DNA from 3 places in the Janthinobacterium sp. SUN026 genome. Region 1 is predicted to be linked to each of the others. Evidence: predicted binding sites of a transcription regulator. Region 1 holds the regulator's gene; each other region holds the start of a gene.
What was found. Region 1 encodes sigma-54, which starts transcription at its own class of promoters, with help from an activator protein. Its sites were predicted from a motif close to TGGCANGNAANCTGCTTT; they were not measured.
Positions count from the first base shown of each region.

Region 2: the regulator sigma-54 is predicted to act here: its motif matches at 2,015-2,032, upstream of prpB (methylisocitrate lyase).
Region 3: the regulator sigma-54 is predicted to act here: its motif matches at 8,691-8,708, upstream of OX459_RS06905 (EDSAP-1 family PEP-CTERM protein).

Region 1 is NZ_JAPQNU010000003.1:189,746-200,378, forward strand. It holds gene hprK (HPr(Ser) kinase/phosphatase) at 1-799, shown strand, start outside; gene rapZ (RNase adapter RapZ) at 1,020-1,883, shown strand; gene OX459_RS15580 (enoyl-CoA hydratase/isomerase family protein) at 1,884-2,969, opposite strand; gene raiA (ribosome-associated translation inhibitor RaiA) at 3,098-3,460, opposite strand; gene OX459_RS15590 (RNA polymerase factor sigma-54) at 3,530-5,008, opposite strand; gene lptB (LPS export ABC transporter ATP-binding protein) at 5,013-5,768, opposite strand; gene lptA (lipopolysaccharide transport periplasmic protein LptA) at 5,768-6,349, opposite strand; gene lptC (LPS export ABC transporter periplasmic protein LptC) at 6,375-6,986, opposite strand; gene OX459_RS15610 (HAD hydrolase family protein) at 7,029-7,562, opposite strand; gene OX459_RS15615 (KpsF/GutQ family sugar-phosphate isomerase) at 7,562-8,572, opposite strand; gene OX459_RS15620 (monovalent cation:proton antiporter family protein) at 8,681-10,633, shown strand, end outside.
Region 2 is NZ_JAPQNU010000001.1:1,807,359-1,817,991, forward strand. It holds gene OX459_RS08275 (MBL fold metallo-hydrolase) at 87-944, opposite strand; gene OX459_RS08280 (hypothetical protein) at 1,122-1,358, shown strand; gene OX459_RS08285 (hypothetical protein) at 1,481-1,729, shown strand; gene prpB (methylisocitrate lyase) at 2,095-2,982, shown strand; gene prpC (2-methylcitrate synthase) at 3,064-4,218, shown strand; gene acnD (Fe/S-dependent 2-methylisocitrate dehydratase AcnD) at 4,242-6,836, shown strand; gene prpF (2-methylaconitate cis-trans isomerase PrpF) at 6,898-8,103, shown strand; gene OX459_RS08310 (propionate--CoA ligase) at 8,246-10,132, shown strand; gene OX459_RS08315 (S24 family peptidase) at 10,177-10,633, opposite strand, start outside.
Region 3 is NZ_JAPQNU010000001.1:1,505,767-1,516,399, forward strand. It holds gene OX459_RS06875 (insulinase family protein) at 1-2,444, shown strand, start outside; gene OX459_RS06880 (hypothetical protein) at 2,539-2,736, shown strand; gene OX459_RS06885 (methyl-accepting chemotaxis protein) at 2,881-4,464, shown strand; gene OX459_RS06890 (ThiF family adenylyltransferase) at 4,551-5,420, shown strand; gene OX459_RS06895 (nitroreductase family protein) at 5,421-6,521, shown strand; gene OX459_RS06900 (EDSAP-1 family PEP-CTERM protein) at 6,540-7,532, opposite strand; gene OX459_RS06905 (EDSAP-1 family PEP-CTERM protein) at 7,640-8,617, opposite strand; gene OX459_RS06910 (glycosyltransferase) at 8,806-10,038, opposite strand; gene OX459_RS06915 (hypothetical protein) at 10,174-10,347, shown strand; gene OX459_RS06920 (hypothetical protein) at 10,580-10,633, shown strand, end outside.

The DNA.
Region 1 (10,633 bases):
CCACTTGAACCTGATCCATCCGGGCCGCATCCAGGTCTTCGGCCACCAGGAAATCAATTATTACCAACGCCTGAAGGTCAACACGCGCACCCACGTGATCGGCGAACTGATCGCCGGCGGTCCGCCCGCGCTGATCATCGCGCAAGGGCTGGAAACGCCGCCCGACATCCTCGCCATCTGCGACGAACAAAACATTCCCCTGTTCTCCACCCCGCTGCCGGCCGCGCAAGTGATCGACTTCCTGCGCGTCTACCTGTCGAAAAAGTTGGCGCAGCGCATCATCATGCATGGCGTGTTCATGGACGTGCTGGGCGTGGGCGTGCTGATCACGGGCGACTCGGGCCTGGGCAAGAGCGAGCTGGGACTGGAACTGATCTCGCGCAGCCACGGCCTGGTGGCCGACGATGCCGTCGAATTCTCGCGCATCGCGCCCAACATGATCGAAGGCCGCTGCCCGCCCCTGCTGCAAAACCTGCTGGAAGTGCGGGGACTGGGCTTGCTCGATATCAAGGCCATCTTTGGCGAAACGGCCGTGCGCCGCAAGATGCGCCTGAAGCTGATCGTGCACCTGGTGCGCCGCAACGCGCTGGAAGAAGAAGTCGAGCGCCTGCCTTTCCTGTTCCCCACGGAAGACGTGCTGGGCTTGCCCGTACGCAAGGTGGTCATCCCCGTCGCCGCCGGCCGCAACATCGCCGTGCTGCTGGAGGCGGCCGTGCGCAATACGATTTTGCAACTGCGCGGCATCGATACCCTGCAGGAGTTCATGGAACGGCAGAGATTAGCAATGAGTGGTGACTAGTCTGCAATGGAGTTCGCCCTTGCAAGGGCGAACCGTTGCGCAGGCACGCAGCAGTGCTGCGTGAATTCCCTGCTTCACCAACGACTCGCCATGAGTGGCGACTAGCGTTGCAAGAAGCACGCCCTCTTTTGTTTAACCAATACTACAGTCCAAATTGCAATAATTTGTAAAGATAGTTGCCTTGGGAGCGGAGCGCCGGTCTTTATTGTATGATCGGGTTATGCATATCGTCCTTATCACCGGAATATCCGGCTCCGGTAAATCCGTCGCGCTCAATGTGCTGGAAGATACCGGTTACTATTGTGTCGACAACCTGCCACCGGCCTTGCTGCCCAGCCTGGCGCAGACCCTGCTCGACGAAGGTACACCGCAACTGGCCGTCGCCGTCGATGCGCGCAGCGCCGAGTCGCTGACCAGCCTGCCGCACAATGTGGCCCTGCTGCGCGACCAGGGGCACGACGTCAAGGTCATGTTCCTGACAGCCACCACGCATTCGCTGGTGGCCCGCTTCTCGGAAACGCGGCGCAGCCATCCGCTGTCGCATGAATTGCGTCCGAACCAGAATCCGGCCAGCCGCCGCACCCTGATCGAGTGCATTTCGGAAGAGCGCGAACGCCTGTCGACCATCGAACAGCTGGGCCATGTGATCGACACCTCGGAACTGAGCGCCAACAAGCTGCGTGCCTGGATCAAGGATATCGTCGCCTCCGAACGCGCGCCGCTGACCCTGTTCTTCGAATCGTTCGCCTTCAAGCTGGGCGTGCCGCTGGACGCCGATTTCGTCTTCGACGTGCGGGCCTTGCCGAACCCCTATTACGACCTGGCCTTGCGCCCCCTCGACGGACGCGACGCGCCCGTGATCGCCTTCCTCGACGCGCAGCCCAGCGCGCTGGAACTGCTGGCCGACATCCGCGCCTTCATCGAGAAATGGTTGCCGTCATTCAAGTCCGACAACCGCAGCTACCTGACGGTAGCCCTCGGCTGCACGGGCGGCCAGCACCGCTCCGTGTACATGGCGGAGCGGCTGGCGCAATATTTCGGCCCCAACGAGCGCGTGGTTCTACGCCACCGCGAGCGCAGCTAGTTAATCGAGGTGGCGCAGCGGATGCGCCGCAGCCGGCCAGACGGGCGTAAAGAAGTGAGCCACCATGGCCGAGTCGACTTCGTCCAGGCTGGCGGGGTTCCAGCGAGGGGCATTATCCTTGTCGACCACCAGCGCGCGCACGCCCTCGAGCACTTCGCCATGTTCGAAATTGTGGCGCACGACTGTGCGCTCCAGGCGCAGGCAATCGGCCACGCCCAGGTGGGCGCCCCGCTGCAGCAACTCCAGGGTCACCGACATCATCAAGGGCGAACGCAGGCGCATGGCCGCCAGCGCCTTGGCGGCGAACGCGCCGTCGTCCTGCGCCAGCGAAGCCATGATGGCCGCCACCGAACCGGCGCTGAAATGGCGGTCCAGCGCCGCGCGCGCCGTGGCCAGGGGAGATACCCCCGCCTCGGCCTGGAATGGCGCCGCCAGCGCCTTGATGGCCACAGGCAAGGCCTCGCCCGGCGTCGATTGAAACAGGTCCAGCAGCGCCCCCATCTGCGCTTCGGGCAGGTAGACATCGGCCAGGCCCGTGTACAGGGCGTCGGCCGCGTTGATCGTCAAGCCCGTCAAGCCCAGGTACAGGCCCAGCTGGCCGGCCAAGCGGGACAGGAAATAACTGCCGCCCACGTCCGGAAACAGGCCGATATTGACTTCCGGCATGGCCATGCGCGTGCGGCCCGTCACGATGCGCAAGCGGTTGCCTGGCCCGGCTTGCGCCACACCCATGCCGCCGCCCATCACCACGCCATCCATCACGGCGATATACGGTTTCGGGTAGAAATGAATTAAATGATTTAAAGCATATTCTTCCGTAAAGAAATCTTCCAGCAGGGCGCTGCCGCCTTGCGGCGTGGCCAGACCCGCATCGTAAAAGAAACGGATGTCGCCACCGGCGCACAGGGCCTTATCGCTGCTGGAGCGGATCACGACGGCGTCCACCTGCGGATCGTCGCGCCAGGCCAGCAGGGCCGCGCTCAGGGCGCGCACCATCTCCAGCGACAGGGAATTCAAGGCTTTCGGACGGTCGAGCACGATGTGCCCGGTGCGGTTGCGGATGGAAGTCTGGACGAAGTCGCTCATGGCAGGCTAGAAAGAAGTGAAAGTGCGAATATTCTAATACCTGCGCGGGGAACATTGCGTTCCGCTGGGCGCAAAAAAGGGCGCAATGTGCGCCCTTAGTTGATCACAACTGCTGGAAGCGGGTGGCCTTAGACGGCGACGACGGCTTCTTCCTCGGAGTTGTCTGGCAGATGCTTGATCGCCTCTTTACCGTGCCCTTGCACTTTGGTTTTGTATTTCATCACTTGCCTATCGAGCTTGTCGATCAGGGTATCGATCGCGGCGTACAGGTCGTGCGCCAAGCTTTCCACATAGACAGTCTTGCCGCTCAAACGCAGGTTGACTTCAGCCTTTTGACGTTTTTCTTTCTCTTTGAGGTTATCCACGGTCAGAATCACGGCGATATCGATGACTTGATCGAAATGACGTTTCACGCGCTCCAGCTTCGTTTGTACGTATTCACGGATGGCTGGTGTCACTTCGAGATGATGTCCGCTGATGGTGAGATTCATACACACTCCTAAAGATGATCGGGTTCGTGCGGTCCATCCTATCCGGCCCGCAGAGGAACCGAAAAAAACTTACAAACACTTACGCAGGCTCACTGGCGGAATTTTTAATGCTTCCCGGTATTTGGCAACAGTACGTCGCGCAATCACCATGCCTTGTTCCCCCAGCATGTCCGCAATCTTACTGTCGGATAAAGGATTTTTAGGGTCTTCTGCTCCTGTCAGTTGCACGATCAATGCCCGTATCGCCGTCGATGACGCTTCGCCCCCCGCTTCGGTGGCGACGTGGCTACCAAAGAAATATTTCAACTCGAACATGCCGTGCGGGGTCAGCATGTACTTTTGAGTTGTTACCCGCGAGATAGTACTCTCGTGTAAACCCAGTGTATCAGCTATTTCACGGAGCACAAGGGGGCGCATGGCAACGGCCCCATGCGAGAAAAAGTTCTTTTGTCTTTCTACTATCGCCTGCGCCACACGCAGGATCGTGTCGAAGCGCTGGCGCATATTCTTGATCAGCCACTTGGCTTCCTGCAACTGTGCGCCCATGGCGCCCTCCCCCTTGCCCTGCTTGAGCAAGTTGGCGTACATGGCGTTGACGCGCAGGCGCGGCATGACGTCGTTGTTCAGGGTGACTTGCCAGCCATTGCGCGCGCGCTTGACGACGACGTCGGGCACCACGTAATCGGAGACGTCCGAGGCGAACACGGCGCCCGGATGCGGATTGCACTGGCGAATCACCGTCTGCGCTTCGCGCAAGTCTTCATCGTCGCAATCGAGGGCTTTTTTCAGCTTGTTGAAATCGCGCTGGGCAAACCAGGCCAGGTGCTTTTCCACGATCACGAGGGCCATGCGCCGCGTCACCATGGCGATGTGCGGCAAGCGCTTGATTTGCAGGGCCAGGCATTCGGACGCGTTGCGCGCGCCCACGCCCGGCGGATCGAAACTTTGCAGCAGCGACAAGGCCGTGCGCATCTCGTCGGCGTCGATTTCCAGCTCTTCCGGCAGGCGCGCCAGGATGTCGTCGAGCGACTCTTCCAGGTAGCCATTGTCGTCGAGCGCGTCGATGATCAGCTCGACCAGCGCGCGGTCGCGCAATTCGAGCACCGTCACGCGCATCTGCTCCATCAGGTGTTCGCGCAGCGTGCAGTGATGAGCCTCCAATTGCGGACGCGAATCTTCGTCGTCGGGCGCCTTGCCCCGGCTCGCCTCGCTCCAGTCGCTGTCGCCGCCATCCGCGGCGGCCGGGCTGTCGCCACCCTCGCCGTCAAACGCTTCCGCTTCGGCCGGCGCTGCGGGCGCCTCCTGGCCTGGTGGCTGGGGCGGCCCTTCGGCCGGTGCGGCCGTGGAGCTCAAGGCCCCGTCGGACAGCAGGCGCAGCGAACGGTCGAGCGGATCGTCGAGGCGTTCGAGCAAGGGATTGTCCGTCAGCAATTGCTCTAATTCCTGGTGCAATTCCAGGGTAGACAATTGCAACAGGCGTATCGATTGCTGCAACTGCGGCGTCAGTGCCAGGTGCTGCGAAGTGCGCAGCTGCAATGATTGTTTCATTGGCTTACATGCGGAAGTGTTCGCCCAGATAGACCCGGCGTACCGACTCGTTCGCGATGATGTCGTCGGGGCGTCCCGACGCCAGCACCGAGCCCTGGTTAATGATGTAGGCACGGTCGCAAATACCCAGCGTCTCGCGCACATTATGATCGGTAATCAGCACGCCGATATTGCGCTCCTTCAAGAAACGCACGATGCGCTGGATCTCGATCACGGCGATCGGATCGACGCCGGCGAACGGCTCGTCGAGCAGCACGAAACGAGGATCGGTGGCCAGCGCGCGGGCGATTTCCACGCGGCGGCGTTCGCCACCGGACAGGGACAGCGCCTGGTTCTCGCGCAGCTTTTCAATCTGCAAGTCGGCCAGCAATTTATCCAGCCGTTCCTCGATCTCGGCCTTCGTCAGCGGACGGCCTTCGACGGTCTGGATTTCCAGCACGGCGCGGATATTGTCTTCCACCGTCAGCTTGCGGAAGACGGACGCTTCCTGCGGCAGGTAGGACAGGCCCATCTGCGCACGGCGGTGGATCGGCAGGCTGGAGATATCCACGCCGCTGATATCGATGCTGCCGCCATCGGACGGCACCAGGCCGACGATCATGTAGAACGAGGTGGTCTTGCCGGCGCCGTTCGGGCCCAGCAAGCCGACCACTTCGCCGCATTCGACTTGCAGCGAAACATCATGCACGACTTGCCGCTTGCCATAGGTTTTTTGCAGCCCGCGAACGATCAGGGTGCTGCCGCAACGTGTATTTTCCATTATTTCTTTCCTGGCGCGGGCGTGGCCGGCGCTTTCTCCGCTGCCGGCGCCTTGGTCTTCGGCTGGATCACCATGCGCACGCTGCCGCCATCCGCAGTGCTGGTGCCGCTGTTGGAATTTTCCATCGCAAATTCTTCCTTGCGGCTGTCATACGAGATGAAGGCGCCGTTGGCCACATCGGTGACTTTCGCGCCTTCCAGGCGCGTCAGCTTGGCTCTGGAAAACAGTTTCACCACTTCCGTCTTGTTGTCGTATTCCACGCGCTCCGCTTCGCCTTCGACCCACAGGTCGCCCGCGCCATCGCGCTTCTGGCGGAAGGTCGCGAGCTTGCCGGGATCGGCCCAGAAGGTGATGAACTGGTAGCCTTGCGGATCTTCCGTGATCAGGGCCCGGCCCGCCTTCATGGTCAGGGTACCCTTGACCAGCACGACGTCACCCGTCAGGGTGCGCACCTGCTTGATGTCATCGACGTGGCCGCTGCGTGCCGTGATGACGGCTTCCTTCTCGGAATCGGCCTTCTCGGCATGCGCCACGCCCATGATGGCCAGCGAAAATACGGTCAACAGCAAGATGTTCTTCATAATATGGTTTCCTTGTTTCATTCTGTCATTTTGCCGCCGCGGCCGGGCGCGGTTTCGGCGGGAGGACCATGCGCAGCGCATTCTGCACTTCCACGACGCCGGTGGCGTTATTCGCCTTCATGCCGACGCCATTGATGCGCGAGGCGCCCGTCAGGATATCGACAGGCACATCCGTTTCCATTCTTTCCTCGTCCGGAAACACCGTCAGCGCTTCCGTCTTGACCGTCAGGTTCTGCGCCTTCGGACTGGCCACGCGGTCGATCACGACCTTGCGGTGCAGTTGCAGCCGGGTATTATCCTGGTCGATATGCGCCAGTTCCGCATTCATGTTCATCGGCGGCATGCCTGGCGTGAGCTTGCGCACGAAGGGCTGGTCGATATCGGACGAGTCGTCCAGCGGATAATGCGTGAGCTTGGTGCCCGACACGATATAGCTGGGCTTGCCCGTCAAATCCATGCGCACCAGGCTGAAATTGGTGATGAAATAGTCGGGCTCATCCAGATGCTTGCTGGCAGTGATGTCCTGGCCATTCTTGTTCATCACCTCGAGCAGCCAAAAGCTGCCCAGCGCGACGACAACCGCGCCCAGCACGGTAAAAATCATGCGCCAGCGATGGGCGCCTCCTGGCTTACGCATAGGGCTTCACTCTTTCAAAGGTCACTGGCGAGGCGGCGCGCCTCACTCCAGGAACGGCGCCATGACGCGCGCATAGTTGTCCTGGGCGCGCAGCAGGAATTCGCAGATCTCGCGCACCGCGCCGCGACCGCCGCCTGCCTGCGTCACATGGTGCGCCAGGCCCTGCGCCTCCGGACGCCCGCCCGGCACGCTGACGGCAAAGCCCACGCGTTTCAGGATGGGCGCGTCGATGACGTCGTCGCCGATATAGCCGCATTGCTCTTCCGTCAAGCCCGTCAGCGCCAGCAATTCGCGAAACGGCGTCAGCTTGTCGTGGCCGCCCTGGTGCACATGGGTAATGCCCAGGTCTTGCGCGCGGCGCGCCGTGATGGCCGAGCGGCGCGCGCTGATGATGGCCGTCTGCACGCCCGATTCCTGCAGCAGCTTGATGCCCAGGCCATCATACACATTAAACGTTTTCATCATCTCGCCGTCCGGGCCGAAATGCAGGCTGCCGTCGGTGAGCACGCCATCGACGTCAAAGATCATCAGTTTGACCTTGGCCGCCCGCGCCAGGTTGTCCGCTACGCTGTCCATCAGATCACCTTCGCTTGCGTCAGATCATGGATATGCAGCGCGCCCACCAGCTTGCCGTCGGCATCGACGACCAGCATCTGGTTGATGCGGAACTGCTCCATCACGGCCACGGCGTCGACGGCCAGGCGTTCGGGCGCGATACTGCGCGGCTGCGCATGCATGACGTCGCGGATCGCCACTTGCGTGAAATCCTGCACGCGCTCGAACATGCGGCGCAGATCGCCATCCGTAAACACGCCCACGGGACGGTTGTCCGCGTCGACGACGGCCGTCATGCCCATGCCTTTCTTCGTCATTTCCTCCAGCGCCTGCAGCAAGGAAGCGTCCACGGGCACCTTGGGTACGCGTTCGCCGCTGCGCATGACGTCATGCACGTGCGTGAGCAAACGGCGACCCAGGGCGCCGCCCGGATGTGAGCGGGCGAAATCTTCTTCCTTGAAGCCGCGCAAGTCGAGCAAGGCCACGGCGATCGCGTCGCCCAGGGCCAGGGTGACGGTGGTGCTGGCCGTCGGCGCCAGGTTCAGCGGACAGGCTTCTTTCTCAACAGAAATATCCAGGTGCACGTCGGCCAATTGCGCCAGGCTCGAATTGGGCTTGCCCGTCATGGAAATCAGCACGCCGCCCATGCGCTTGACGACGGGCATGATGGCCATCAATTCCGACGATTCGCCGGAGTACGATATTGCAATAAAAGCATCGTCCGAGGTGACCATGCCCAAGTCGCCATGGGCCGCTTCGGCCGGATGCACGAACAGGGCCGGCGTGCCGGTGGAAGCGAGGGTGGCGGCAATCTTGCGCGCGATGTGACCGGATTTGCCGATGCCGGAGACGACGACACGTCCCTTGCATTGCAGCAACATCGCCACGGCGCGGCCCACGCTGTCGTCCGTGGCCAGGCGCGCATGCAGCGCAACGATGGCGTCGGACTCGATCTGCAAGGTGGTGCGGGCCAGCGCGACAGCGCGCTCGGTCGTCGCTTGCATGTCAATTCGATCAAAAGCTTTCAGCATTGTTTTTTCATGGGTTACACTCATGCCCAAAGTATAAACGAATTAGGAAAGCAAAAAACTTGCCAGTCACAACAAACAACGATTTCCATTGACCGTACCGGGCAACCCATGTTTTCCTCGCTTGAACTGACCCTGATGTTACTCGGCAGCGCCGTGCTGGGCGTGGTCGCTTTCAGAATGTTGCATTTGCCGCCCATGCTGGGCTACCTGGCCGTCGGCATCGTCATCGGCCCCCACGCGCTGGGCCTGGCGGCGGAAAACGAGGCTAGCCACACCTTGGCCGAGTTCGGCGTCGTCTTCCTGATGTTTTCCATCGGGCTCGAATTTTCTCTTCCCAAATTCCTCGCCATGCGGCGCATCGTCTTCGGCCTCGGCATGGCGCAGGTGGTCACCACCATCATCGCCACCGTCGTCTTCGGCTGGTTTGTCGCCCGTTACCTGTCCGCCTACATCCACCTGAGCTGGCAAGCCGCCTTCGCCCTGGGCGGCGCGCTGGCCATGTCGTCGACGGCCATCGTCTCGAAAATGCTCACGGAGCGGCTGGAACTGGAAAGCGAACACGGCCGCAAGATCATCGGTATCCTGCTGTTCCAGGACCTGGCCGTCGTGCCCCTGCTGATCCTGATTCCCGCCCTCACCCGCGATTCGGACAACCTGGCCGAAACCCTGGCCTGGGCCGGCGGCAAGGCCCTCGTCGTGCTCATTTTGCTGCTGTTCATCGGCCAGAAGATGGTGCGCGGCTGGCTGACCATCGTCGCCAAGCGCCGCTCGCAAGAGTTGTTCATGCTCAACCTGCTGCTGATTACCCTGGGGGCGGCGTGGATCACGGAACGGGCAGGCTTGTCGCTGGCCCTGGGGGCCTTTGTTGCCGGCATGCTCATTTCCGAGACGGAATTCAAGCACCAGGTGGAAGAGGATATCAAGCCTTTCCGCGACGTGCTGCTGGGCCTATTCTTCATCACCGTCGGCATGCTGCTCAATATCCGCGTGGTGCTCGACAACTGGTGGCTCGTGCTGCTCTTGCTGTGCGGCCCCGTGCTGCTGAAATTCGCCCTGATCGCGGGCCTGGCCCGGCTGTTCGGCTCCAGCAACGGCGTGGCCTTGCGCACGGGGCTGGGCCTGGCGCAGGCGGGCGAATTCGGCTTCGTGCTGCTGAACCTGGCCGGCGGCATCAAGCTGATGGACCCGTTCGTCGTGCAGGTGGTGCTGGCGTCGATGGTGCTGTCGATGCTGGTGGCGCCCTTCCTCATCGCCAAGTCCGACGCCATCGTCATGAAACTGGCGGCCAACGACTGGATGATGCAATCCTTGGCGTTGACGAAGATCGCCACGCGCACCATGGCGTCGCAGAAACACGTGCTGATTGCCGGCTTCGGACGCAGCGGGCAAAGCCTGGCCACCCTGCTGGCGGAAGAAAAGATCGAATACCACGCGCTGGACCTGGACCCGGAACGGGTGCAGGAAGCGCAGCTGGCCGGCGCCCACGTGTCGTATGGCGACGCGGGCCGGCGCGAAAGCCTGGTGGCGGCCGGTATCTACCGGGCCAGCGCCGTGGTGATCACGTATGCCAACACGCCTTCGGCACTGAAATTATTGCATTTACTCAACGAAATGGCGCCCACCTTGCCCGTCATCGTGCGCAGCCACGACGATACCGACCTCGACCAGCTGAAGAAGGCAGGCGCGGCCGAAGTGGTGCCGGAATTGATGGAAGGCAGCCTGATGCTCGCTTCGCACGCGCTGATCATGATGGGCGTGCCCCTGCGCCGCGTGGTTCACCGGGTGCAGGCCGCGCGCGAGGAGCGTTATGCCTCGCTGCGCGGCTATTTCCACGGTTCCAGCGACGCGGGCGACGATGCCGAGCTGGAACGCCTGCATACGGTCACCGTCAGCGACGGTGCGCATTGCGTGGACTTGCCCTTGAGTGCGATCGACGTGGCCGGCTGCGGCGCGTTTGTCACAGCCATCCGCCGCGGCCGCGGCCGCCTCGACGTCACCCCCGAGACGCAGCTGGCCAGCGGCGACGTGGTGGTGCTGCGCGGCACGGCCGACGCCGTGGCC
Region 2 (10,633 bases), on a different contig from region 1:
CAATCTGCACTGTATGCGGATTGCCTGAGGTGGGACTTGCGTGGTGTCAAGAAAGGAAGCGCGGCGGGCGGGGAATGCCGGGGGAATCAGATCGCGTTCAGCGGTATTTTGAGGTAGCGCACGCCATTGTCTTCCGGCTCGGGCAGCTTGCCCGCGTTGATGTTGACCTGGATGGCGGGCAAGATCAATGTCGGCATGTCCAGGGTGGCGTCGCGGCTCGTGCGCATGGCCACGAATTGTTCTTCCGTGATGCCGTCGCGCAAGTGGATGTTGCCGGCGCGCTGTTCGGCCACCGTCACTTCCCAGCGCGCCTCGCGGCCGTTGGGCGGGTAGTCGTGGCACATGAACAGCCGGGTCTGCGGCGGCAGCGACAGCAGGCGCTGCGCGGAGCGATACAGCAGCGCAGCGGAGCCGCCGGGAAAGTCGCAGCGGGCCGAGCCCACGTCCGGCATGAACAGGGTGTCGCCGACAAACACGGCGTCGCCGATCTGGTATGCCAGGTCGGCCGGCGTGTGGCCGGGCACGTGCAGCGCGCGCACTTCCAATGCGCCGATATGGAATACCTGGTCGGGCGCGAACAGCTGGTCGAACTGCGAGCCGTCGGCCTTGGCCGCACCCTGGTGATAGACGGCGGCGAACGCCTGCTGCACCGTCTGGATGGCGGCGCCGATGGCCACGTCGCCGCCCAGCTGCTGCTGCAGGTAGGGCGCGGCGGACAGGTGATCCGCATGCGCATGGGTTTCCAGCAGCCAGCGGCACTGCAAGCCGTGTTCGCGCACGAAGGCGATCACCTTGTCGGCCGAGGCGGTGGAGGTGCGGCCCGCCTTGGGATCGTAGTCGAGCACGGAATCGATGATGGCGCAGTCCCGCCCGTCGGCCTCATACACGATATAGGTGACGGTGGCGGTGGCGGGGTCGAAGAAAGCTTGGATTTGTGGAGTCATCACGGCGGCAAGGGACGGACAGGGAATGGCATTATATCGCCAGAGTTCGCTAAAAAAATGCTGTAAATTCACATTTAACATGCGAAAAACAGATAAGGGGGCAGGCATGCGGCCGTCACAGCCGTGCGCACCCCGGCGCTTGCAGCATGGTAACCTCATTCTTCCAAGGAGGAATTCATGAACGATATCACTGCACGCAGCGAACAGTACCGCGGTTTTACGATTTCCGTGACCCCGCAAAAGGATAACGACGATTTATGGGATTTTACCTACCGCCTGCAGCGCGAAGGCGAGCCGGAAGCGCAGGCGATCACGCGCAGCCGCACCCTGGGCGGTTACGCGGCCCCCGAAACGGCTTGCACGGCGGGCCTGCAAGTGGCCAGGACGGAAGTCGATAATCTGCTGCGCCCTTGAGCCAGCGTAAATCGTTTAGCCCGAAAGTGAGCCTGACTACGGCTGGCGCGTGAAACACGTCGCTGCCAGCCGCGCTTCATGCTACGATTTCCACTATTGAGTCAGTCACGAAGGAGGCACCCATGGATAGCAGTTCTAAAATTCACTATAAAGGCTGGGAAATCGTTCCCTTGGCCGTGCCCACCACCGACGGCAAATGGTCGGCCAGTTGCGACATCGAGCGCGCCACGGCCGAAGGCCTGGAAGTATTCGAAGGCTCGACCATGCAATTCGTGCGCGACGACGAGGAGGGCGCCATTGCCGCCGCCTGCGAAGAAGCCGTGCGCCAGATCGACAACATCATCGCCAACCCGCTGGTGCGGCTGGCCTAGTTCTCTACTCTTTCAGTCATCGTGTTCCCGCAGCCGGCATCCGCCGGCTGTTTTTTTTGCGCGCTACCGGCGGCGCGTGTGCCTGCCCCCATCTTTTCATCCAGCGCTGTTGCATGTTTCAATATCATGTTTCAAAATGAAATTATGAAACAATAATGAAACATCGCACGGGACAAACGTGACATCGTTGTTCCCTGGCGTGACAGCCCCGGAGCAGCGCTGGCTGGCCCCTTGTCCCCTGTTTTCACTCTGCCGTCACGTGTTGTTCGCCGCGCCGCGCCGGCCTGGCACGGCATTTGCAATACTGATGCTCATAGCCACTCCGTGAAACATTCGGGACCATCCGAAACCCATAAGGTGAACACATGACTCAATACTCCGCAGGTGCCGCATTCCGCAAGGCCGTTCAGGAAGAATCCCCGTTGCAAGTCGTCGGCGCCATCAACGCCAACCACGCTTTGCTGGCCAAGCGCGCCGGCTATAAAGCCATCTATCTGTCCGGCGGCGGCGTCGCGGCAGGCTCGCTGGGCTTGCCCGACCTGGGTATTTCCAGCCTGGACGACGTGCTGACCGACATCCGCCGCATCACCGACGTGTGCGACCTGCCGCTGCTGGTCGACGCCGACACGGGCTTCGGTTCCTCCGCCTTCAACGTGGCGCGCACGGTGAAATCGATGATCAAGTTCGGCGCGGCCGGCCTGCACATCGAAGACCAGGTGGGCGCCAAGCGCTGCGGCCACCGTCCCGGCAAGGAAATCGTGAGCAAGGAAGAAATGGTCGACCGCATCAAGGCGGCCGTCGATGCGCGTACGGACCCGAACTTCGTCATCATGGCGCGCACCGATGCGCTGGCCGTCGATGGCCTGGAAGCGGCGCTGGAACGCGCCGTCGCCTGCGTCGAAGCGGGCGCCGACATGATCTTCCCGGAAGCCATCACGGACCTGGACATGTACGCCACGTTCGCCAAGGCCGTCAACGTGCCGATTTTGGCCAACATCACGGAATTCGGTTCCACGCCGCTGTTCACCTTGGACGAATTGCGCAGCGCCCATGTGGGCCTGGCCCTGTATCCGCTGTCGGCCTTCCGCGCCATGAACAAGGCGGCGGAAAACGTCTACCAGGCGCTGCGCCGCGACGGCACGCAAAAGAACGTCGTCGACACCATGCAGACGCGCATGGAGCTGTATGAATCGATCAATTATCACGATTTCGAGCAAAAGCTCGATGCGCTGTTTGCCGCGCAAAAGAAATAAGTAAAGAAAAGTAAAGAAGCAGGGGCCGCACGCCGGCCCCGCAGTGATGCAACCGAGACTAGTCAATTTTTGGAGAAATCAATGAACGCACCGCAAGCCGCCACTTTCAAGCCTAAAAAATCCGTTGCCCTGTCCGGCGTCACCGCCGGCAACACGGCGCTGTGCTCGGTCGGCAAGACCGGCAACGATTTGCACTACCGCGGCTATGACATCCTGGACGTGGCCGACAGCTGCGAGTTCGAGGAAATCGCCTACCTGCTGGTGCACGGCAAGCTGCCGACAGCCGCTGAACTGAAAGGCTACAAGGCCAAGTTGAAATCCCTGCGCGGCTTGCCGTCGGCAGTGAAACTGGCGCTGGAAGCGCTGCCGGCCGCCGCCCACCCGATGGACGTGATGCGCACGGGCGTGTCCGTGCTGGGCTGCACCCTGCCGGAAAAGGACGACCATAACGCGCCGGGCGCGCGCGACATCGCCGACCGCCTGATGGCGTCGTTCGGCTCCATGCTGCTGTACTGGTACCACTACAGCCATAACGGCAAGCGCATCGAAGTGGAAACGGACGACGACTCGATCGGCGGCCACTTCCTGCACCTGCTGCATGGCGAAAAGCCGTCGGCGTCGTGGGAAAAAGCCATGCACACGTCGCTGATCCTGTACGCGGAACACGAATTCAACGCCTCGACCTTCACCAGCCGCGTCATCGCCGGCACGGGTTCGGACATCCATTCCGCCATCACGGGCGCCATCGGCGCGCTGCGCGGCCCGAAACACGGCGGCGCGAACGAAGTGGCGCTGGATATCCAGAAACGCTACGACAACGCCGATGAAGCGGAAGCGGACATCCGCGAGCGCGTGGCCAACAAGGAAGTGGTGATCGGCTTCGGTCACCCCGTCTACACGATTTCCGATCCGCGCAATAAAGTCATCAAGGAAGTGGCCCGTTCGCTGTCGCAGGAAGCCGGTTCCACGAAAATGTTCGACATCGCCGAGCGCCTGGAGACGGTCATGTGGGAAATCAAGAACATGTTCCCGAACCTGGACTGGTTCTCGGCCGTGTCGTACCACATGATGGGCGTGCCGACGGCGATGTTTACACCGCTGTTCGTCATCTCGCGTACCTCGGGCTGGGCCGCCCACATCATCGAGCAGCGCATCGACAACAAGATCATCCGCCCGAGCGCCAACTACGTGGGTCCGGAAGACCTGGAATTCGTCCCGATCAAGGACCGCAAATAATGAGCACCGCAATGAGTACCCCCGTGAATACCTTGTACCGCAAATCCTTGCCGGGCACCCAGCTAGACTACTTCGACACGCGTGCCGCCGTCGATGCGATCCAGCCAGGCGCCTACGCCACCTTGCCCTACACCTCGCGCGTGCTGGCGGAAAACCTGGTGCGCCGGTGCGACCCGGCGACCCTGAACGCTTCGCTGAGCCAATTCATCGAACGCCGCCGCGACCTGGACTTCCCGTGGTTCCCCGCGCGCGTCGTCTGCCATGACATCCTGGGCCAGACGGCCCTGGTCGACCTGGCCGGCTTGCGCGACGCCATCGCGGCCCAGGGCGGCGACCCGGCCCTCGTCAACCCCGTCGTGCCGACGCAGCTGGTGGTCGACCACTCGCTGGCCGTCGAATGCGGCGGTTTCGACCCCGACGCCTTCGCCAAGAACCGCGCCATTGAGGACCGCCGCAACGAAGACCGTTTCGACTTCATCGACTGGACCAAGAAGGCTTTTAAAAACGTCGATGTGATTCCGCCGGGCAACGGCATCTTGCACCAGATCAATCTTGAGCGCATGTCGCCCGTGATCCAGGTGCAAAATGGTGTAGCCTATCCCGATACGCTGGTGGGCACGGATTCGCACACGCCGATGGTCGATGCGCTGGGCGTGATCGCCATCGGCGTGGGCGGCCTGGAAGCGGAAAGCGTGATGCTGGGCCGCGCCTCGTGGATGCGCCTGCCGGATATCATCGGCGTCAAGCTGACGGGTAAACCGCAGCCGGGCATCACGGCCACCGACACGGTGCTGGCGCTGACGGAGTTCCTGCGCAAGCAGAAGGTCGTCTCGTCATACCTGGAATTCTTTGGCGAAGGCGCTGCGCACCTGACCCTGGGCGACCGCGCCACGATTTCCAACATGGCGCCGGAGTTCGGCGCCACGGCCGCCATGTTCTACATCGACGCGCAAACCATCAAGTATTTGAAACTGACGGGCCGCGACGACGAACTGGTGAAGCTGGTGGAGCTGTACGCCAAAGAGACGGGCCTGTGGGCCGACAGCCTGGTGGACGCGCAGTACGAGCGCGTCTTGAGCTTCGACCTGTCGTCCGTCGTGCGCAATATCGCCGGCCCGTCGAATCCGCACAACCGCGTGCCGACGTCGGAGCTGGCCGCGCGGGGCATTTCCGGCGTGGTGGAAAACGAGCCGGGCAAGATGCCGGACGGCGCCGTCATCATCGCCGCCATCACCAGCTGCACCAACACGAACAACCCGCGCAACATGATCGCCGCCGGTTTGATCGCGCGCAATGCGAACCGCCTGGGCCTGACCCGCAAGCCGTGGGTGAAATCGTCGCTGGCGCCCGGCTCGAAAACCGTGGAGCTGTACCTTCAGGAAGCGGGTCTGATGCCGGAGCTGGAACAACTGGGCTTTGGCGTCGTGGCGTTTGCCTGTACCTCGTGCAACGGCATGTCGGGCGCGCTCGACCCCGTGATCCAGGATGAAGTGGTGTCGCGCGACCTGTACGCCACGGCCGTCTTGTCGGGCAACCGCAACTTCGACGGCCGCATCCATCCGTACGCGAAACAGGCGTTCCTTGCCTCGCCGCCGCTGGTGGTGGCGTATGCGATCGCCGGCACCATCCGCTTCGATATCGAGAAGGATGTGCTGGGCCATGATGCGGATGGCAAGCCGATTCTGCTCAAGGATATCTGGCCGTCGGACGAGGAAATCGACGCCATCGTCGCTTCCAGCGTCAAGCCGGAGCAGTTCCGCAAGGTGTACATTCCGATGTTCGCCGCACAGGCGGACGACGGCATCAAGGTCAGCCCGCTGTACGACTGGCGTCCGCAGACGACATACATCCGCCGTCCGCCGTACTGGGAAGGCGCGCTGGCTGGCGCGCGTCCCTTGAAAGGCATGCGTCCGCTGGCCGTCCTGGGCGACAACATCACCACCGACCACCTGTCGCCGTCGAACGCCATCATGCTCGATAGCGCGGCCGGGGAATACCTGGCGAAAATGGGCTTGCCCGAGGAAGACTTTAATTCCTACGCCACGCACCGGGGCGACCATCTGACGGCGCAGCGCGCCACGTTTGCCAACCCGACCCTGAAGAACGAGATGGTCATCGAGGACGGCAAAGTGAAAGCCGGTTCGCTCACGCGCATCGAGCCGGAAGGCAAAATCTCGCGCATGTGGGAAGCCATCGAGGTGTACATGGAGCGCAAGCAGCCATTGATCATCATCGCCGGCGCCGACTATGGCCAGGGCTCCTCGCGCGACTGGGCCGCCAAGGGCGTGCGTCTGGCCGGTGTGGAAGCCATCGTGGCCGAAGGTTTCGAACGCATCCACCGTACCAACCTGGTGGGCATGGGCGTCTTGCCGCTGGAATTTTTGGCTGGCGTGAACCGCAAGACCCTGGGCCTGGACGGCAGCGAAACCTATGACGTCGTCGGCGAGCGCACGCCGCGTTCCACCCTGACCTTGCTGATCCACCGCAAGAACGGCGAAACGGTCGAAGTGCCCGTCACCTGCCGTCTCGATACGGCGGAAGAGGTGTCGATCTACGAGGCGGGCGGCGTTCTTCAGCGATTCGCGCAGGATTTCCTCGAGTCGTCCAAGGCAGCGTAAGCAGTTCGTCATTCACCGGGTGGAGCGCAGGCGCGCGCTGCCCGGCTTTTCAGGAAATCCTATGACCCACGTACCCCAAATCAAAATCCCCGCCACCTACATGCGCGGCGGCACCAGCAAGGGCGTGTTTTTCCGCCTGCAGGATTTGCCGGCCAGCGCGCAAGTGCCGGGCGCCGCGCGCGATGCGCTGCTGCTGCGCGTGATCGGCAGCCCAGACCCCTACGGCAAGCAGATCGACGGCATGGGCGGCGCCACGTCCAGTACCAGCAAGACGGTGATCCTGGCAAAAAGCGCCAAGCTTGACCACGACGTCGACTACCTGTTCGGCCAGGTCTCCATCGACAAGCCTTTCGTCGACTGGAGCGGCAATTGCGGCAACCTGTCGGCCGCCGTCGGCTCGTTCGCCATCGCCAGCGGCCTGGTGGACCCCGCGCGCGTGCCTGCAAACGGCATCGCCACGGTGCGCATCTGGCAAGCCAATATCGGCAAGACCATCATCGCCCACGTGCCCATGACGCATAGCGAAGTGCAGGAAACGGGCGACTTCGAACTCGATGGCGTGACTTTCCCGGCCGCCGAAGTGAAACTGGAATTTCTCGATCCGGCGGCAGACGAGGAGGGCGGCGATGGGGCCAGCTCGGCTATGTTTCCTACCGGCAACCTTGTCGATGACCTGGACGTACCCGGCATCGGTGTTTTAAAGGTCACGATGATCAACGCCGGCATCCCGACGATTTTTGTCGATGCGGACGCCATCGGCTACACGGGCACGGAACTGCAGGACGCCATCAATGGCGATCCGGTGGCGCTGGCCCGCTTCGAAACCATCCGCGCGCATGGCGCCTTGCGCATGGGACTCATCGCGCATCTCGATGAAGCGGCGAAACGCCAGCACACGCCGAAAGTGGCAATTGTCGCCAGGCCTGCCGGCTATGTCTCGTCCAGCGGCAAGCAGGTGGCAGCGGGCGAGATCGACTTGCTGGTGCGCGCCATGTCGATGGGTAAATTACATCATGCCATGATGGGCACGGCCGCTGTCGCCATCGGCACGGCGGCAGCCATTCCCGGCACCCTGGTCAACCTGGCGGCCGGTGGCGGTCCCCGTAACTCGGTGCGCTTCGGTCACCCGTCCGGCACCCTGATGGTGGGCGCGGAAGCGGCGTTGGCCGATGGCGTGTGGAGCGTCACCAAGGCCATCATGAGCCGCAGCGCGCGCGTGCTGATGGAAGGGACTGTGCGCATTCCTGGCGACGCCTTTAGCGCATAACCCGCCCAGGCCGGACCGCAACTGGTCCGGCCGATACCTGCCCTGCAAGTGGCGGCACGGAGCGGAGGGTGCTTGCGCGAACAGATCACCAGAACAGGAACGAGCAGCAACTACAACAGATTGCAAGCCTACCGGAGGAGACATGAATTTCGCAGCATTTTATCAACGCTCGATCGACACGCCTGACGTTTTCTGGCGCGAGGAAGCGGACAAGATAGCCTGGCATGCCCCGTTTTCGCAAGTGCTCGATTATTCCCGCCCGCCGTTCGCCAAGTGGTTTGTCGGCGGCACCACCAATTTGTGTCATAACGCCGTCGACCGCTGGGTGGAAAGCCAGGGCGATGCGGCCGCGCTGATCGCCATTTCCACCGAAACGAATACCGAGCGCAGCTACAGCTCTCGCGAACTGCAGCGCGAAGTGGAGCGCTGCGCCGCCATCCTGCTGTCGCTGGGCGTGGTCAAGGGCGACCGCGTCCTGATCTACATGCCGATGATCGCCGAGGCGGCGTTCGCCATGCTCGCCTGCGCGCGCATCGGCGCCGTGCATTCCGTGGTGTTCGGCGGCTTTGCCGCCAATAGCCTTGCCAGCCGCATCGACGATGCGCAGCCCAAATTGGTGTTTTCCGCCGATGCCGGTTCGCGCAATGGCAAGGCGATTGCCTACAAACCGCTGCTCGACGAAGCCATCCGCATCGCCGCGCACAAGCCGCAGCGGGTGTTGCTGGTCGACCGCCAGCTGGTGCCGATGGAACTGACGCCGGGCCGGGACGTCGATTACGCTGCCCTGCGCGAGCAGCACCTGGATGCGCAGGTGCCCGTCACCTGGCTCGAATCGAACGAACCGTCGTATGTGCTGTACACCTCGGGCACGACGGGCAAGCCGAAAGGCGTGCAGCGCGACGTGGGCGGCTATGCGGTGGCGCTGGCGTCGTCGATGCAGTACACATTTTGCGGCAAGCCCGGCGAAACCTTCTTTGCCACTTCGGATATCGGCTGGGTGGTGGGCCATTCCTACATCGTGTATGGCCCGCTGATCGCCGGCATGGCCACCATCCTGTACGAGGGCTTGCCCATCTGTCCCGATGCGGGCATCTGGTGGAGCATCGTTGAAAAATACAAGGTCACGCGCATGTTCTCGGCGCCGACGGCCATCCGCGTGCTGCGCAAGCACCCGGTGGAACTGATGCGCAAATACGACCTGTCGTCATTGAAGGCGCTGTACCTGGCGGGCGAGCCGCTCGATGAAACCACGTCGCAATGGATCTCCGACGAACTGAAAGTGGACATCATCGACAACTACTGGCAGACGGAGACGGGCTGGCCGATCCTCTCGGTGGCCAAGGGTGTTGCCAACACGCCCACGCGCCTGGGCAGCCCCGGCCTGGCCATGTACGGTTACCAGGTCAAGCTGCTCAACGAGGCGACGGGCGAGGAGTGCGGCGCCAACGAGAAGGGCGTGCTGGTGCTGGAAGGCCCGCTGCCGCCCGGCTGCATGCAGACGGTGTACGGCGACGACGCGCGCTTCGTCGACACCTACTGGTCCACCTTCAGCGAACGGCAAGTGTATTCCACCTTCGACTGGGGCGTGCGCGACGCGGATGGCTATTACTTCATTTTGGGCCGCACCGACGACGTGATCAACGTGGCCGGCCACCGCCTGGGCACGCGCGAAATCGAGGAAAGCATCACCAGCCATCCGAACGTGTCGGAAGTGGCGGTGGTCGGCGTGGAAGACAAGCTCAAAGGCCAGGTGGCGATGGCTTTCGTGATCCTGAAGGACCCGCGGGGCTTCGACAGTGTCGAGGCGAAAGCGGTGCTGGAGCGCGAAGTGATGGCCGTCGTCGACCGCCAGCTGGGCGCCGTGGCGCGGCCGGCCCGCGTGCTGTTCGTGCCGCAACTGCCGAAGACGCGCTCGGGCAAATTGCTGCGCCGTTCGATCCAGGCCATCTGCGAAGGCCGCAGCCCGGGCGACCTGACGTCGATGGACGATCCGGCATCGCTGCAGCAGATCCAGGCGGCGCTGGCGTAAGCGCCCTGCCGTGAGCGAAGTTTATCGTTTGATAAACTTCGCTTTCAAATCCGGTCGCTTTCCTTGCGCACGACCCTGCCGACGATCAGGCATTCATTGCCGCGGCACAGCTTGCGGTGGTATTTGCGCTGGTCCGGGTTGTCCGACGTCAGCCACCATTCGCCGATATCGCGCGCCATGCGCTTGACCACCGGTTCGCCTTCGTAATTGATGGCAAACACGATGCCATCGGCCGGCCGGTTATCGGCCGTATTGATGATCACCACGTCGTCCTCGTACAGGGCCGGTTCCATGCTCTCGCCCTTGACCTTGATCGCCACCAGTTTTTCCGGGTGGTAGCCATTGCGCTCGATCCAGCTGCGCGGCACGCTGATGGTGCTGCCGTCGTGCGTTTCCGGTTCGATGGCAAAGCCCGTGATGCCCGCCGACAGGCGCAGTTTCACCTTGCGGATCGGGTAAAAGCGTTCATCTTCTCCATCTTCCACGACCACGGGCTGCACG
Region 3 (10,633 bases), on a different contig from region 1:
AGAAAGAAAACCTGGAAAAGGGTTTTCTCGTGCTGGAAGACTGGGCGCATGGCTTGAAATTCAATCCGGCCGACATCAACAGCGAGCGCGGCATCGTGCTGGAAGAGGCGCGCCTGGGCAAGGGCGCCAGCGACCGCATGAACAAGGTCCTGTATCCGAAGCTGCTGAACGGTTCGCGCTATGCGGAACGCATGCCGATCGGCAAGGAATCCGTCTTGAAAACGTTCAAGCCGGAAGCCATCAAGCGTTTCTACAAGGATTGGTACCGTCCCGACCTGATGGCCGTCGTGGTGGTCGGCGACGTGGAGCCGAAACAGGCTGAAAAGCTGATCCAGCAGCATTTCGGCAAGCTGAAGAACCCGGCGAAACCGCGTCCGCGCCTGTATGCGGAAGTGCCGCAGCGGGCGCAAACGGAAGCGCTGGTGATCACGGACAAGGAAGCGCCGGACGACGCGGTCTTCATCCGCTACCCGATCCGCGCCGCGCAGGAACCCGTCACGATTGCCGATTACCGCCGCCAGATGATCGAAAACCTGTATGGGCAGATGCTCAGCGCGCGCATGCAGGAATTGACGCAGCAGGCGAACCCGCCGTTCATCCAGGGCGGCAGCAGCATGGGCAAGCTGGTGCGCGGCTATGAATCGTTCAGCGCGTATGCCTTGCTGGGCAAGGGCGGCGTGCAGCCGGCCGTCGATGCGCTGGTGCAGGAAGATGAGCGGGCGCGCCGCTTCGGTTTCAGCCAGGATGAGCTGGACCGCGCGCGCAAGAACATGCTGCGCAATTACGAGCGCGCGTACAGCGAACGCGACAAGTCCGATTCGAGCGGTTTCGTGGCCGAGTATTCGCGCAACTTCCTGGAGCAGGAAGCCATCCCCGGCATCGCCAATGAATTGCTGTATGCGCAGGAACTCTTGCCGCAGGTAACTTTGCAGGAAATCAACGAGACGGTGGCCAAGGTGATTCCCGACCAGCAAAAGAAACTGGTGGTCTTCATGGGCGCCGAGCCGAAAGCGGGCGATGCGGCCTCGGTGGTGCCGACGCAGCAGCAATTGCTCGACGCCGTGGCGAAAGCCGAGCAGCAAACCATCGAGCCGCGCACGGAAAAAGTGCTCGCCAGCAAGCTGATGGATGGCCCGCCGGCCGGCGGCAGCATCGTCGCGGAAAAGTTGAACAGCGCCATCGGCGTGACGGAACTGACCCTGGGCAATGGCGTGCGCGTGCTGCTCAAACCGACGGACTTCAAGAATGACCAGGTGCTGATGGGCTCGACCCGCTTCGGCGGCCAGTCGCTGTTCGGCGACGCCGACATCTACAACGCCCGCTACGCCAGCGCCGTGGTCGGCAGCATGGGCTTGAAAGACCTGGCGCCGCTGGACTTGCAAAAAGTGCTGGCCGGCAAGACGGTCAACGTGGGCGCTTCGCTGGGCGAGCTGAGCGAAGGCTTCGGCGGCTCGGCCAGCAGCGCCGACGTGGAAGCCATGCTGCAATTGGTGTATTTGTATTTCCACGACGTGCGCAAGGATGCGGGCCTGTACCAATCCTTCATCGGCAAGCAGCAGGACCTGGCGAAAAACAGCATGGCGCAGCCGGAAGCCGTGTTTTACGACGCCATCCAGCACGCCATGTATGGCGACAACCCGCGCGTCGATGGCGTGCCGCGCGTGGCCGATTTCGACAAGGTGGGCCTGGACCGCTCGCTGGACATCTTCCGCCAGCGCTTTTCCAGCGCGCGCGACATGACCTTCATCTTCACGGGCAGCTTCGAGCTCGACAAGATCAAGCCGCTGATCGCCAGCTACCTGGGCACCTTGCCCGTGGCCGAGGTGCCGCACGCCTACCGCGACGTGGGCATGCGCCCGGTGACGGGCGTGGTCAAGAAGGATATCTACATGGGCAGCGAGCCGAAGAGCACGATTTCCATCACCTTCAATGGCGACGTGGCGTATTCGGACGAGCAAAAGCTGACCCTGCAGGCGCTGGGCGAGGTGCTGAACCTGAAAGTCATCGAAGTGCTGCGCGAAAAGATGAGCATGATCTATGGCGGCGGCTTCGAGACGTCCATGGGCCAGCATCCGTATGGCCATTATTCCGTGGCCCTGAACTTGCCGACGGGACCGGAAAACGTGGACAAGGTGATCGCCGCCGCGTTTGCCGAAATCAACAAGATGAAGACGGACGGCCCGTCCGCGGCGGACCTGGAAAAGGTCAAGCTGAACTGGATCACGCGCCAGCAGAAATCCTTGCGGGAAAATAATTACTGGATGAACCAATTGATGGGTTCGGTAACGCAGGGCCGCGATCCCGCGTACCTGCTGCGCTACGAGCAGCGCGTGCGTGCCCTCACGCCGCAAGCCGTCAAACTGGCGGCGCAGCGCTACCTGGACATGCACAATTATGTACAGGTAGTACTGTATCCGGAACGCAAAAATGTTGCAGCCAAGTAAGCTTCATTGTTGAACTGCGGGAGCGGCAAGGTGGCGAAGCTGTTAAACTGCCGCTGATGGATGTGATCGCAATTTAACAAGCAAGGACTGTACGATGGCTAAGAAAGAAGAACTCGATCCGGAAACCCTGGAATTGATCAACTGGTGTATCGAGGTCGAAGGCTTCCTCGTGGCCGGCGGCGCCACCGTGGCGCAGGCGCAGGACCATATCGAAGAGCAGGTCGAGTGGTTCACCGACCAGTTCTACGACGGCTTGACGCCGGAAGAGGCAGCCAAGGAAGCCTTGGCCTGACCTGTCAGTCAGACTTCAGCAAGACATATGCGGGCGGTGCCTGCCGGGCATCAGCCTGGTAGCGCCGCCCGCTTTGCTTTTCTGAAAAGATTTCCACATGGAAATTGTTTATAATTCCACATTTTATTCTTTACCCAGGCTCCCATGACTCTCCGTTCGCGCATTCTCCTCCTGTGTTTCAGTACCTTGCTGGGCATCGTCCTCATTGCTTCCTTCTCCCTGTATTCGCTGCGCCAGACCATGATGGCGGAAAGGGTCGAGCAATTGACGGTGCTGGTGGAATTGGCCAATGCCTCGGTGGAAAAGGCGTATGCGCTGGAACAGTCGGGCAAGCTCACGCGTGAGCAGGCCCAGCAGCAGGCCAAGCTGGCCATCGGCAGCTTCGTCAAGGACGAGATGTATTATTTCGTGCGCGATTTCAGCACGGACTTGCTGTACGTACACCCCAATCCTGCGCGCATCGGCACGCCGCAAAAGAACATGAAGCAGTCGGGCGACCGCTACCGCGTGGCCCTCGCCACCAGCCGCATCGGCCTGGTGCAGGCGGATGGCACGCGTCCCGGCGTGAAGGATCCGGTGGCAAAAATGTATGCCGTGGTGAAATTTGCGCCATGGGATTGGCTGATCGGCACGGGCACGTATATCGATGACATCAACCACAAGTTCTGGGCCCAGGCGGGCGTGCTGCTGGCCATCGGCGGCGCGCTGATGCTGGTGGTGGGCGCCCTGGCGGCCCTGATGCTGCGCCGCATCCTGGGCCAGCTCGGTGGCGAACCCGACTATGCAGCGGCCATCGTGGCGCAAATCGCCCAGGGCGACCTGACGACGCAGATCGATACGCGTCCCGGCGATACATCCAGTCTGTTGATGGCGATCAAGGCCATGCGCGATAACCTGGCGCACCTGGTGAGCCAGGTGCGCAACGATGCGGAATCCATTTCCACGGCATCGGGCGAGATCGCTTCCGGCAACCACGACCTGTCGGCGCGCACGGAGCAGCAGGCGGGCTCGCTGGAAGAAACGGCGTCGACCATGGAAGAAATGACCTCGACCGTGCGCCAGAATGCGGACAATGCGCGCCAGGCCAACCAGCTGGCCATTTCTGCCTCGCAAGTGGCGAGCCAGGCGGGCGGCGTGGTGAGCCAGGTGGTCGACACCATGGGCGCCATCAATGCCTCGTCGAAGAAGATCGGCGACATCATCGCCGTCATCGACGGCATCGCTTTCCAGACGAATATCCTGGCCCTGAATGCGGCCGTGGAAGCGGCGCGCGCGGGCGAACAGGGCCGTGGCTTCGCCGTCGTCGCCAGCGAAGTGCGCAACCTGGCGCAGCGCTCGGCCGCGGCCGCCAAGGAAATCAAGCAGCTGATCGACAGTTCCGCCGAGCAAGTGGGCGCCGGTGAAAAACTGGTGGCGCTGGCGGGCGAGACGATGGAAAAAGTTGTTTCCAGCGTGCAGCATGTGACCGATATCGTGGCCGAGATTTCCTCGGCCAGCGCCGAGCAAAGCGCCGGCATCGAACAGATCAACCAGGCCATCGTCGAGATGGACAACATGACGCAGCAAAATTCGGCCCTCGTCGAGCAGGCGTCGGCGGCGGCGCAGGCGATGAACGAGCAGGCGGCCGGGCTGGCGCAGATCGTCAGCGTGTTCAAGGTGGGCGCAGCGGCGCCGACGGCGGCAGCGCTACAGCGCAGCGTGCCTGCGGCGCGGCGCCTGACGCGCTAAGCGCTTTTTTCTGTCATTGGGGAACTTAACCTCGGCTCACCTGTCCAACTTTCTTCGTCCGCAAGGGATGCACAGAAGAGGTGAGCATGACAGACGGTTTTTCGTATCACGCGGCGTTCGCCCGCAACCTGGGCTGGGTCACGCAAGCGGAGCAGGACAGCTTGCGCGGCAAGCGCGTGGCCATCGCCGGCATGGGCGGCGTGGGCGGCGTGCACTTGCTGACCCTGGCCCGGCTGGGCATCGGCGCCTTTCACATCGCCGATTTCGACACCTTCGATATCGCCAATTTCAACCGCCAGGCGGGCGCCATGGTGTCCACCCTGGGCCAGCCCAAGGTGGCGGTCTTGGCGCAGATGGCGCGCGATATCAATCCCGAACTTGATATTAAACAATTCCCAGACGGCATACACGACAGCAACCTGGCCGAGTTCTTCGCCGGTGTCGACCTGTATGTGGACGGCCTGGATTTCTTCGCCTTTCCCGCGCGCCAGGCCACCTTCGCCACTTGCGCCCGCCTGGGCATCCCCGCCATCACGGCCGCGCCGCTGGGCATGGGCACGGCCGTGCTCAGCTTCCTGCCGGGCGGCATGACGTTCGAAGAGTATTTTGGCTGGGGCGACTTGCCCGAGGAAGAAAAAGCCCTGCGCTTTCTCGTCGGGCTGGCGCCGGCCGGCTTGCATGCTCGCTACCTGGTCGACCCGTCGGCCATCAACCTGAAGGAGCGGCGCGGGCCGTCGACCATCATGGGTTGCCAGCTGTGCGCGGGCGCGGCCGCCACGGAAGCCTTGAAGATCCTGTTAAAGCGGGGCAAGGTGATGGCGGCGCCGCACGGCATGCATTTCGACGCCTACCGCAACAAGCTCGTGCATACCTGGCGTCCCGGCGGCCACCGTCATCCGCTGCAGCGCCTGACGATGGCCATCATCCAGCGGCGCCGCGCCGCGCAGGGGGCATAAATGGCGCAAGCACCGCAAATCGATCCCGTGCTGGAAAATATCCTCGAGCAGGCGCGCTGGGCGCCCAGCGGCGACAATACGCAGCCGTGGCGCTTTGAAGTCGTGGCGCCGCGCCATGTCGTCGTGCACGGTTTCGATACGCGCAGCCACTGCGTGTACGACCTCGACGGCCATCCCAGCCAGCTGTCGCTGGGTGCCTTGCTCGAAAGCATGGCACTGGCGGCCAGCAGCCATGGCTTGCGCATGGAGGCGCGCCGGCGCCTGTCCATGCCCGACACCCTGCCTACCTTCGATGTGCGCCTGGTCGACAGCCCCGGCATGCCGCCCGATCCGCTGGCGGCCTATTTGCCGCAGCGCAGCGTGCAGCGGCGCCGGCTCAGCACGCGCAGCTTGCGCGCCAGCGAAAAGGCGGCGCTGGCGGCCAGCTTGCCGTCCGGCTATGGCGTGCAGTGGTTCGAAGGCAGGCGCGCGCGCCTCGCTTGCGCGCGGCTCATGTTCGACAATGCGAAGCTGCGCCTGACCATGCCCGAAGCGCACAAGGTGCACCGCGACGTGATCGAGTGGGGCGCGCGCTACAGCACCGACCGCATCCCGGAGCAGGCGCTGGGCGTCGACGCGATGACGGCGCGTTTGATGCGCTGGGTCATGCACAGCTGGCGCCGCGTGGAGTTCTTCAATACCTGGCTGGCGGGCACCGTCGCGCCGCGCCTGCAGATGGACTTGCTGCCGGGCCTGTATTGCGCCGCCCATTTCGCGCTGCTGGCCGAGGCGTCGCCGCGCCACATCGACGATTATGTGGCGGCCGGGCGCGCCATGCAACGCTTCTGGCTGACGGCCACGCAACTGGGCTTGCAATTGCAGCCGGAACTGACGCCGCTGATCTTTGCCCGCTATGTGCGCGAACGGCGCGCCTTTTCGCGCACCGATGGCCTGCAGGAGCTGGCGCAGGAGCTGGCCGTGCGGTGCCAGGCCGTGCTGGGGGCGGCGGCGTTGGATCGGGCCGTGTTTCTCGGGCGCATAGGCGCCGGCCCTGCGGCCAGTGCGCGCTCGCTGCGCCGTCCGCTGCAAGACTTGCTGGTGGCGCCAACGGCGGGGCGGTGAGGCGCGCGTGACGCTCCGTCAGCGCCGCCGCCGAGGCGCGAGGCCAGCCAGCGCCAGCAGGCCGGCCGCCAGCAACGGCAAGGTGCCCGGCAGCGCCATGGGCGTGATGCCTGGCACGTAGGCCAGTTCGGAACTGTTCAGCATGTTCAACACCAGCGTGTAGCTGCCGGCCGCCAGTCTGTCCGTGACGGCGCCGTACTGCCCGCCGCACGCCGTGCCGACGCCCGTGCCCGTGGGCGCGCCGCAGCCGCTGGGATCGTAGGTGAACACGCTGCCGCTGGTGAGCGGCGTTTGCGCGTAGCCCGTGTTGAGGCTGGCCGCATCGGCCAGTTCGGTGCCGCCCAGGATGCCGGAGCCGAGCTTGCCGTCGGGCGCCCAGCTGAAGACGATCTGGCCATGTTCATCGATGATGCTGAACGTCATCGCCATATTCGTTGTGGCCGCCGAGCCCGTGCCGGCCAGCGCGTCCAGGTACAGCTGCATGAAGGGCAGGGCCTGGAAGTCGAAGGCCAGGGTCGCGCCCGGTTGGCCGACGACGAAATTGACGGTCATCGCGGTGCTGGAACCGTTGCGCCCCGAGGCGTCGGCGCTGCCGCCGCCCGTCAGGAAGGTTTCCGCCGCGTTCACGGTATGCGTGCTGGTCGATCCAGGTGGGAAGGGGGGGATTTGCGAGGTGACGATTTGCGCCTCGCCGCGCGCATACGAAGCGTTGCCCATGCCTTGCGGGGTAAAGTCGTTCTCTCCCTTGCTGACGGCGCCGCGTTTCGCCTGCGGCGCGTCGATTGCGTTGCTGCCGCCATTGATGACGCTGCTGCCATTGAGCGTGGCGGTCGTGCGCGACAGGTCGATGTTGCTGAGCAGTGTGACGGAGCCGGAGGGATTGCTGATGACCAGGCCAAAGACGCTGGTGTACGAATAGCCGTAGGCGGCGGCGCCGGCAGTGCCGCTGCTGGCCAGCAATAGCAAGCTCAGCAGGAGCATGGGCAATCGGGTACAAGAAAATGTAGTCATGAAAATCCTCATCTCCTGGTCGGTCGCGTTGTAAGGAAAACCGACAGGCTTGCCACATGAAAAAGGCGAGGAAACTCCCTCGCCTGTGCATCCCCCTGTTGCCTGGTTCAGGCGCTGATTTTGCGGCGGCTGGCATAGCCCAGGCCTGCCAGTCCCAGGCCCAGCAGCGCCAGGGTGCCTGGTTCCGGCGCCTGCTTGACTAGGTCCACGCTCTCCACCGCATTCAAGGTCAAGGTGTAGTTGCCGGCCGCGAGGGCATTGCTGACGGCGTTGAAGTTGCCGCCGCAAGTCGTGCCCACGCCGGTGCCGCCAGGCGTGCCGCAACCGGTGGGGTTATACGTAAACATGTTGCCGCGCGTCAGGAAGTTGGTCGCCAGGCCGGTGTTCAGGTTGGCCGCATCGGCGTTCTCCGTGCCACCGAAGATGCCGGAGCCGACGACGCCATCGGGCGTCCAGTTGAAGACGGTCGCGCCGGTCGAGTTGGTGATGGTGATGGTCATCACCAGGTTGGCCGTCGCGGTGGACAGTTGTCCCACTGTGCTTTGCAGGAAGACTTGCATGAATGGCGAGGAGAAGAAGTCAAAGCTCAGCGTTGCCGTGGGCGAACCGACGACGAAGTTGACGGAAAAGCCCGTGGTCGATCCGTTGCGGCCGGACGCGTCGGCCGTGCCGGCAGGGCCGGCCAGGTGGGCCTCGGCCACGTTTACCGCCTGCGTGGAGGTGGAGCCGGGCGGGAACGAGGGAAACTGCGTGCTGACGATCTGCGCATCGCCGCGCGAGTAGTTGCCCGAGGCGCCCTGTTGCGTGAAATTGTTTTCCCCTTTGGTCACGGCGCCGATGGCGGCGCGGGGCGAGTCGAGCAGGCCGGGACCGCCATTGATGACGCTGACGCCATTCAGGGTGGCTGTGGCGCGCGAGATCGTGGTGCTGTTCAGGGCGGTGATCGAGCCCGTGGCGGCGACGATCTGCAAGCCGAAGATGTTGTTGTAGGCGTAGCCGTAGGCGCCCGCCTGTGCGCTACCGGCGGCGCACAACATGGCCAGTGCGGCCGCGGCCGGAAGCAGTTTCAGTTTCGAGAGTTTCATTGTATTCACCTCGTGGTTGAGTGAGTCTGGAAGTGTTGCCTGAGTCCTGTCTGCAGGTGCTCATGGCCAGACTTAAGCGACTTCCATGCCAACGCATGAGGTTCTTTTGAAATCAAGGACTTGGCGTGCTTTTGTTGACGTGCTGCAGGTGTTGCCGGACTCTCTGTAAGAAAAGCCGACGCCGCCCGTCAAGGCTGGCCGCCTTGCGGCGAAGTTCCCAGCAGGGCGTGCATATGGGGCAGCAAGCGTTGCCCTGGCACATAGTCGCGCATGGCCGTGGCCAGCTGACGCGCTGCCAGCCTGGCCCGGCCATCGTCGAGCATGCGCGTGGCGGCATGGCGCAGGGCGGTTTCCTGGAAGCGGTCGGCGCGCAGCAGCAGGCCGGCGCCGGTCCCCGCGATGCCGTGCATGTTGAGGAACTGGTCGAGGTTGCCGGCGATGCCGATGACGGGCACGCCTGCCGTCAGCGCCTGCTGGCTGGTGGGGCTGCCGCCGTTGCAGATCACCAGGCTGGCGCGCCGGGCCGCCGCGTCGCCCGGCAAGAAGGGCGCGACGTGGGCATTCGGCGGCACGGCATCGACGCGGCCGGTGCCGGCCGTGGCCGCCAATACGGTGACGGGCAGAGGCGCCAGCGCGTGCAGCACGCGCGGCAGCAATTGCCCCTGGCCGGAACTGCCCAGGGTGACGTAGATGATGGGCCGTCCACTGTTCAGTTCCGGGCGCTGCCACCAGTCCGGCAAGTCGAGCGGCGGCGCCCAGATGATGGGGCCCAGGTAGTCGTGCGTGGACGGCATGGCGTGCGGCGGGAACAGTTGCGGAATATCCGCGTACACGGTGCGGTCCGCATCCGTATAGATGCGCCGCAGGTCGCTGCCCAGCGACGGCAGGCCATGGCGGCGGCGCACGCGGTTCAGGGGGACGGCGTGCGAGGCGAAGGCCAGCGGGCGGATCAGGCGGAACAGGGGCGCTGCCAGCCAGATGGGCAGCAGGCTGGTCAGGGGCAGGCTGGGCACCGTGTAGTGCTGGCGCACGTACGGACTCCAGTAGGCATTGCTGACGGTGAGGTAGGGAATGCGCTGCAGGCGCGCGCTGACGGACAGCGACAGGCGGAAGTCGCCGATCACGAGATCGGGCTGCACGGTATTGAGCAGGCGCAAGTCGTCTTCCACATATGCGTGCAGGGTGCTTTCCGTGTAGACGGGCTTGCCGTGCGCCAAGGCCTGCAGGAATTGCAGCGATGAAATACTGTCGATGCGCCAGCGGCGAAAGGGCGCTTGCTTGAAGCAAAAGTCATAGCCATCGGCGCAGGCAAAATGCACCTCATATTTGTCCTCGTCGAGTTCCTGGGCCAGGCTCAGGGGGCGGCCGACGTGGGCCAGGGTCACTGCCTCGGCCATAAAGAGGATTTTCTTGCGCGCCATGGGGATCGCTTGCATTCGCAGGAGAGAGACCTGCCAGGTTGGAGTGGCGCCGCGCCGTTTAGTTCCCGCAGCGGCTTGCCACTGGCGGGCGCCAGGATTCGGCCGCATCGGCTAGAGTGGGGCAAAGGAGGTCACATGCAAACCCAATTCCGTCCTGCCCTGTTGCGTGCGCACAGCACGCCCGAACCCGATATGCCGCCACCGCCGGAAGGCGATCCCGTCACGCCGCCGCCGGAAACGCCGCCCCACATCGAGCCCGTGCCCGTCAAGGAGCCGACGCCGCCGCCACCGCCCGTGAAAATGCAGTGACGGGGCGCGGTGCGTCGCCGTCATGGCGGTTGGGGAGGGGCGCGCCGCGTTTATTTCCGATCGGAAATGGATTGCGCGGTGGCCGCCAGCGCCACGCCATTTAAACAACAAAAACGCCAATAAATGTTGCCGAGTGGATACAAATCAAGCTCTAACTGTCGAGTGTCATGCGGCCGTCACGATTCTGTTCTTATAATGAGACATCATAAAAATTCTTGTACAGGAGACCATCGTGGGCAATTCCTTGCATAACAAAATTTACCTGGGCCGGCGCCCTGTGATCACC